2 regions of the Paraburkholderia sp. PAMB 6770 genome follow, and region 1 is predicted to be linked to the other one. Evidence: riboswitches for the same ligand, from Rfam matches in the RefSeq annotation. Region 1 holds a riboswitch; the other holds the start of a gene.
What was found. A riboswitch is a leader RNA that binds a small molecule or an ion and turns the genes downstream of it on or off. The one in region 1 is predicted to bind thiamine pyrophosphate.
Positions count from the first base shown of each region.

Region 2: another riboswitch for thiamine pyrophosphate. It lies ahead of AC3AP7_RS00460 (FAD-dependent oxidoreductase); the one in region 1 lies ahead of thiC (phosphomethylpyrimidine synthase ThiC).

Region 1 covers NZ_CM173238.1:1,017,212-1,020,616, reverse strand. Annotated here, with positions in the region: gene AC3AP7_RS04780 (cytochrome b/b6 domain-containing protein) at 1-177, opposite strand, end outside; gene AC3AP7_RS04775 (DUF1223 domain-containing protein) at 215-1,072, opposite strand; TPP riboswitch at 1,415-1,533, shown strand; gene thiC (phosphomethylpyrimidine synthase ThiC) at 1,616-3,405, shown strand, end outside.
Region 2 covers NZ_CM173238.1:86,415-89,819, forward strand. Annotated here, with positions in the region: gene AC3AP7_RS00455 (ABC transporter ATP-binding protein/permease) at 1-425, opposite strand, end outside; TPP riboswitch at 759-870, shown strand; gene AC3AP7_RS00460 (FAD-dependent oxidoreductase) at 1,090-2,238, shown strand; gene thiS (sulfur carrier protein ThiS) at 2,328-2,525, shown strand; gene AC3AP7_RS00470 (thiazole synthase) at 2,574-3,389, shown strand; gene thiE (thiamine phosphate synthase) at 3,386-3,405, shown strand, end outside.

The DNA.
Region 1 (3,405 bases):
GAACGTGAAGGACGGAAAGATCGGCGACGCGTCGTAGATGCGCCAGCCGGACAGCATCATCGTCACCGCCGCGAGCGCGTTCAGCCAGTGCGCGACGCGTACCCAGCGCGGATGCACCGGCCCGGCGGGGCGCGCGGCGGGCGGCGGGTGGCCGCTCGCGAGATCGGAAGAGGTCATGACGGTCTCCTGAAAGGGAAGGAATGCGCCGGCCGGCTCAATGACAGGCCGCCGGCAGGTCGGTCGCCTGCAGCACCTCGCCGCTCGACGCGTTTTCGACGAACGCGACGACGCCGAACTGCCCGGCGCCGGCCGGGGAAGCGTGGGCGGCGCTCCACGCGAAGTCGCGGCGAATCTGCGCGCGGCCGTCCGCAAGCGGCACCGGACCGAACCAGGCGCGCACCACGCGATCGTGATGCAGCGTCGCGCCGCGGTTTTCGCCGGCGCTCACCTGCGACGTCAACGCGTTCTCGTACACCGCGACATACGCATCGAGCGGCGCGCCGGCGGGCGTGCCCGCCCGGGCGCCGAAGCGCGCATCGATCGCGAAGCCCTGCGCCGCCGGCGTCAGCGCCAGCGCGATGTCGGCGCCGGCCGGCTGGGCGCTCACCTCGCGCACCCGCGCCGCGAACTGCGCGGGCTGCGACCAGCCGCGCAGCTCGCGTCCGGCGACGAACACTTCAGGCGTGTAGATCGTGTGCCGGCCGGCCTGATCGGTCAGGCTCTGCTGGCGCTCGGCGAAGCGGTGCTGGGCAAAGCGGTCGGTCCAGCCGAGGCTGTTCCAGTAATCGACGTGCAGCGCAAGCGGCACGACGTCGTGCGCGACGCCGTCGTCCTTCCACTCGCTGAGCCACTGGTCGGCCGGCGGACAGCTGCTGCAGCCCTCGCTGCTGTACAGCTCGACGAGCGCGACGCGATGCGCCGGGCTGTGCACGCTGCACGCGACGCTCGCGGCGGCCGCGAAGCTGCTCGCGACGAGCGTGGCGACGCACGCGACCGCCAGCGCGGCAATCCGCGCCGCGCTGGCGGGGCGGATGCGGCGCAGGCCGGCAAGGCGGGCAATGAACGGGGGCATGGCGGACTCCGGCAGGGGAACTGCACGTTTGTCGGCCGGCACCCGGGGTTATGACAGCGGCGGCAAAAAAATTTTCGACGCCGTGGCGAAACGTCGGGCAAGCCGCCCGGACGGCCTGTGAAGGCGCACGGGCGGCGGGCGGACGGTGCGCGCAAAAGGGGGGCCGCTTCCCGGCGGACCGCTTCGCGTTGCGGCGCCGCAGCATCGCGCGGTCCGTCGCCGCAGCCGCCCCGACGGGCGCGGCGACGGACCTGGCGACGGGCGCGGCCCCTGCGGCGCACCGCCCGGCCGCGCCCCCGTTCACCGGTTGCCAAGCAGCGGGTCGCCGGTGTATCGTGTGCGCTGCTAACGCGGGGGTCCTGCGTCGTACGGCAGCAAAACTGCCGTACCGCGTGGGTGAGAAATACCCTTTGAACCTGATCTGGATAATGCCAGCGCAGGGAAGCGTACGGTTGGCACCCCCGGCAACATCCCACCTCGCGGTGCCTCCCGACCACTTCCATCTCGATCTCCTGCTTAGCGGCCCTACATCAGGAGAATTGCATGAACGCCAATCCGAAGTTCCTTTCCGCCGACGCGCACGTCGATGCCGCGGCGGTCGCCCCGCTGCCGAATTCCCGCAAGATCTACGTCACCGGGTCGCGGCCCGACCTGCGCGTGCCGATGCGCGAAATCACGCAGGCGGACACGCCGGACAGCTTTGGCGGCGAGAAGAACCCGCCCGTGTTCGTCTATGACACGTCGGGCCCGTACACCGACCCGCAGGTGCAGATCGACATCCGCGCCGGGCTGCCCGCGCTGCGTCAGCGCTGGATCGAGGAGCGCGGCGACAGCGAGCCGCTGGCGGGGCTCACGAGCCAGTACGGCCGCGAGCGCGCGGCCGACGCGGCCACCGCCGAGCTGCGCTTTCCGGGCCTGCACCGCACGCCGCGCCGCGCGAAGGCCGGCCAGAACGTGTCGCAGATGCACTACGCGCGCAAGGGCATCGTCACGCCCGAGATGGAGTACATCGCGATCCGCGAGAACCAGCAGCGTGCCGCCTACGTCGAGACGCTCCGGCGCAGCGGCCCGAACGGCGAGAAGCTCGCGGCGATGATGAGCCGCCAGCACCCCGGCCAGGCATTCGGCGCGAGCGCGTTCGGCCCGCACGGACTGCAGGAGATCACACCCGAATTCGTGCGCGAGGAAGTCGCGCGCGGCCGCGCGATCATCCCGGCGAACATCAACCACCCGGAAAGCGAGCCGATGATCATCGGCCGCAACTTCCTCGTGAAGGTCAACGCGAATATCGGCAACTCGGCGGTCACCTCGTCGATCGGCGAGGAAGTCGACAAGATGACGTGGGCGATCCGCTGGGGCGGCGACACGGTGATGGACCTGTCCACCGGCAAGCACATCCACGAGACGCGCGAGTGGATCATCCGCAACTCGCCGGTGCCGATCGGCACGGTGCCGATCTACCAGGCGCTCGAAAAGGTCCACGGCAAGGCCGAGGAACTGACGTGGGAAGTCTTCCGCGACACGCTGATCGAGCAGGCCGAACAGGGCGTCGACTACTTCACGATCCACGCCGGCGTGCGGCTGCAGTACGTGCCGCTCACCGCGAAGCGGATGACCGGCATCGTGTCGCGCGGCGGCTCGATCATGGCGAAGTGGTGCCTCGCGCATCACAAGGAGAGCTTCCTGTACGAGCACTTCGAAGAGATCTGCGACATCATGAAGGCGTACGACGTGTCGTTCTCGCTCGGCGACGGCCTGCGCCCGGGCTCGATCTACGACGCGAACGACGACGCGCAGCTCGGCGAGCTGAAGACGCTCGGCGAACTCACGCAGATCGCGTGGAAGCACGACGTGCAGACGATGATCGAAGGTCCGGGCCACGTGCCGATGCAGCTCATCAAGGAGAACATGGACCTGCAGCTCGACTGGTGCAAGGAAGCGCCCTTCTATACGCTCGGGCCGCTCACCACCGACATCGCGCCGGGCTACGACCACATCACGTCGGGCATCGGCGCGGCGATGATCGGCTGGTTCGGCACCGCGATGCTCTGCTACGTGACGCCGAAGGAGCACCTCGGCCTGCCGAACAAGGACGACGTGAAGACCGGCATCATCACGTACAAGCTCGCGGCGCACGCGGCCGATCTCGCGAAAGGCCACCCGGGCGCGCAGGTGCGCGACAACGCGCTGTCGAAGGCGCGCTTCGAGTTCCGCTGGGAAGACCAGTTCAACCTCGGCCTCGACCCGGACAAGGCGCGCGAATTCCACGACGAAACGCTGCCGAAGGACTCCGCGAAGGTCGCGCACTTCTGCTCGATGTGCGGTCCGCACTT
Region 2 (3,405 bases), 930 kb from region 1:
AGATCCTGCAGATCGACGGAGACCCGCTGGTCCGGGTTGTCGGCGAGCGAGTCGCGCTCGATCCGGTAGAACGTGCGGTCGCCCAGCCAGTCGTGCAGATAGCGCTCGGTGAGCCACTGGCGCCAGCGGAATTCGAGCATCTGCCGGAAGTACGTGCGGTACGAGCCGAGCAGGATCAGCGCGAGCGCGATGATCGTGAACTGCAGCAGCGAATGCTTGAAGACCGGATAGTCGTACTGCTGGATCGCGTCGAAGAACGTGCGCTGCCAGTTGTTGAACCAGACGTTGGCCGCGACCATCGTCATGTTCATCGCGACCACGAGCGCGAGCAGCCCCCACGCTTTCCACTTGTCGTCGGACACCCAGTACGGCTTGATCAGCCCCCACGCGGTGATGTCCGACGGATTGCTCGATGTTCTGCTCATAGATGTCAGATGTCCTTTCTAACGTTCGGCGCGTGCGAGGATCCGCTGCGTCAACGGGGGTCTCGATGCACGGCGGTCTGCGCCCGGACGGCGCAGCCGGACGACGCTTCGGGCTGCGATTGTCCGTGCAGCGGCTTAATCCGGACTTAAACGCGGGACGGCTGCCGCAGCGCCGGCGGCCGCACCGGCAGCCGGGGCCGGCGCGGGCGTGGCCGTGCGCGGGGATGCGTGCATTGTGCCAGAGGCGCCCGCGTTGTCGCGCGTCGGCCAACGCGGCGCAATGCGGGGCGCCCCGGTTTGCGGGCGCCGCGTCTTTTGTGGTCTAATCGCTCATTGACGAAACAGGGGTGCTTTGCCTGCGGGTTGCACGTCGCGGCGAGGCTGAGAGAGACCCTTTGCACCCGATCCGGGTAATACCGGCGCGGGAAGTTTCAGGAAGTCGGCTATCTCCTCTTCCGCTGCTCCGCCGGCGGCGTGTGCGCCATACCATGCGCGGCATGCTGTTTCCGGCTGGTCTCGCCCGCCGGTTTCGTCCTTGGGTACGTGCATTTGTGCCGTACGGAAAGGATACGATGACCGCTTATTCCTCAGTGTATTGTTGTGCGATGCGCCGGCGCTCCGGCGGCCTCGCCTGTCCTCACGCGGCCGTGCAGGCGGTGCGCCGATGAACGCGCTCGCCCAGCCCGATTTCGCCGTCCTCGGCGGCGGCCTGTGCGGACGGCTGGTCGCTTGGCGGCTGGCCGGCGCGGGCCATCGCGTCGCGCTTTACGAGCGCGGCGACGCGGCCGGCTCGCAGTCGGCGGCATGGATTGCCGCCGCGATGCTCGCGCCGCTGGCCGAAGCCGCCAGCGCCGAATTGCTGCTGACGCGTCTTGGCGCCGCCTCGCTCGACACATGGCCGCGCATGCTCGCCGAGCTGCCCGAACCGGTGTTCTTTCAACGCAACGGCACGCTGGTCGTCTGGCACCATGCGGACCGCACCGAGGCGCCGCTGTTCGAGCGCCGCGTGCGGGCCAACGCGCCGGCCGAACTGCTGGACGGCGGATTCGTTCCGTTGACGGGCGCGCAGCTCGGCGCCGCCGAGCCCGCGCTCACGGGCCGCTTCGCGCAGGGCTGGCTGCTGCCGCACGAAGGGCAGCTCGATAACCGCCAGGTGCTCGCGGCGCTCGCCGCCGGCCTCGCCGAGCGGGGCGTCGCGACGCACTGGAACACGCCGGTGGACGACCAGGCGCTGCCGCGCGCCCGCGTGACCATCGACTGCCGCGGTCTCGGCGCAAAGGCGGTGTTGCCCACGTTGCGCGGTATTCGCGGCGAGGTGGCGCGCGTGCAGGCGCCGGGCATCGGGCTCACGCGTCCGGTGCGGCTGCTGCATCCGCGTTACCCGCTCTATATCGCGCCGAAACAGGACGATCTGTATGTGATCGGCGCGACCGAGGTCGAAGGCGAGGACATGTCGCCCGTCACCGTGCGCTCGGCGCTTGAACTGCTGAGCGCGGCGTTTTCGGTGCACCCCGGTTTTGGCGAGGCGCGCATACTGGAACTGAACTCGCAATGCCGCCCGACCCTGCCGGATCACCGTCCGGCGCTGGTCTGGGATGGCGCGCATACGCTGCGCGTGAACGGCCTGTACCGGCACGGCTACATGATCGCGCCGGAAGTCGCCGACGAAGCGGCGCGTTTTGCCGAGGCGCTGCTCGACGGCCGCGTCGCCGATGCCGACGCGTTCGCCCGCTGGCAGCACGATGCCCGCTGGAGCGAACTGTTCCGCTTCGCCGGGCGCGATGCGCCGGCGTGTGCCGGCTTGCCGGCATGACCTTGGCCCCCAATGCCGGCGCCGCTGCCGCGGATATCGCGAATGCCGCGAATGCGCAGCGCCCGGCCGACTGAAACGTACTGACGACCATGGACATTCGAATCAACCAGAAACCGGTGTCGCTGCCCGAGGGCGCGACTGTGGCCGATGCGCTCGCCGCGTTCGGCGCGCGTCCGCCGTTTGCGGTGGCGCTGAACGGCGACTTCGTCGCGCGTGCGCAGCATGCGGCGCGCGCGCTCCAGACCGGCGACCAGCTCGACGTCGTGCACCCGGTGGCCGGCGGCTGACGCACTGCCTGCTTCGCCGCGCTCCGTCCCCGATCCAAGGATTTCCCGATGACCGCCTCTCCCCCTGCCGACGCGCTCACGCTGTACGGCCAGACCTTCGCGAGCCGCGTGCTGCTCGGCACGTCGCGCTACCCTTCGCTGCAGTCGCTGGCGGATTCGATCGCCGCCGCCGGGCCCGGCATGCTTACCGTCGCACTGCGCAGGCAGATGAACGAAGGCGGTGCGGAAGCCGGCTTCTTCGATCTGCTCAAGCGCCACAATGTGCCGCTGCTGCCGAACACGGCGGGCTGCCAGAGCATCGCCGAAGCGGTGACCACCGCGCACATGGCGCGCGAAGTGTTCGAGACCGACTGGATCAAGCTCGAACTGATCGGCGACGACTACACGCTGCAGCCCGATCCGGTCGGCCTGATCGAGGCGGCCGGGCGGCTCGTGAAGGATGGCTTCAAGGTACTGCCGTATTGCACGGAGGATCTGGTGATCGGTCGCCGTTTGCTCGATGCAGGCTGCGAGGCATTGATGCCGTGGGGCGCGCCGATCGGCACCGGCAAGGGCGTGATCAATCCGTACGGTCTGCGGGTGCTGCGCGAGCGTCTGCCGGATGTGCCGCTGATCGTCGACGCGGGGCTCGGCTTGCCGTCGCACGCTGCGCAAGTGATGGAGTGGGGTTTCGACGGCGTGCTGCTGAACACGGCGGTGTCGCAGGCGACGCACCCGGATGCGATGGCGCGCGCGTTCGCGCTCGGCGTCGAGGCCGGCCGCAGCGCCTGGCTCGCCGGGCCGATGGCCGAGCGCGATACCGCGCACGCCAGCACGCCGGTGGTCGGCATGCCGTTCTGGCACCACGACGGAGGCGCCGCATGAGCGCGCCGCCGCCCGG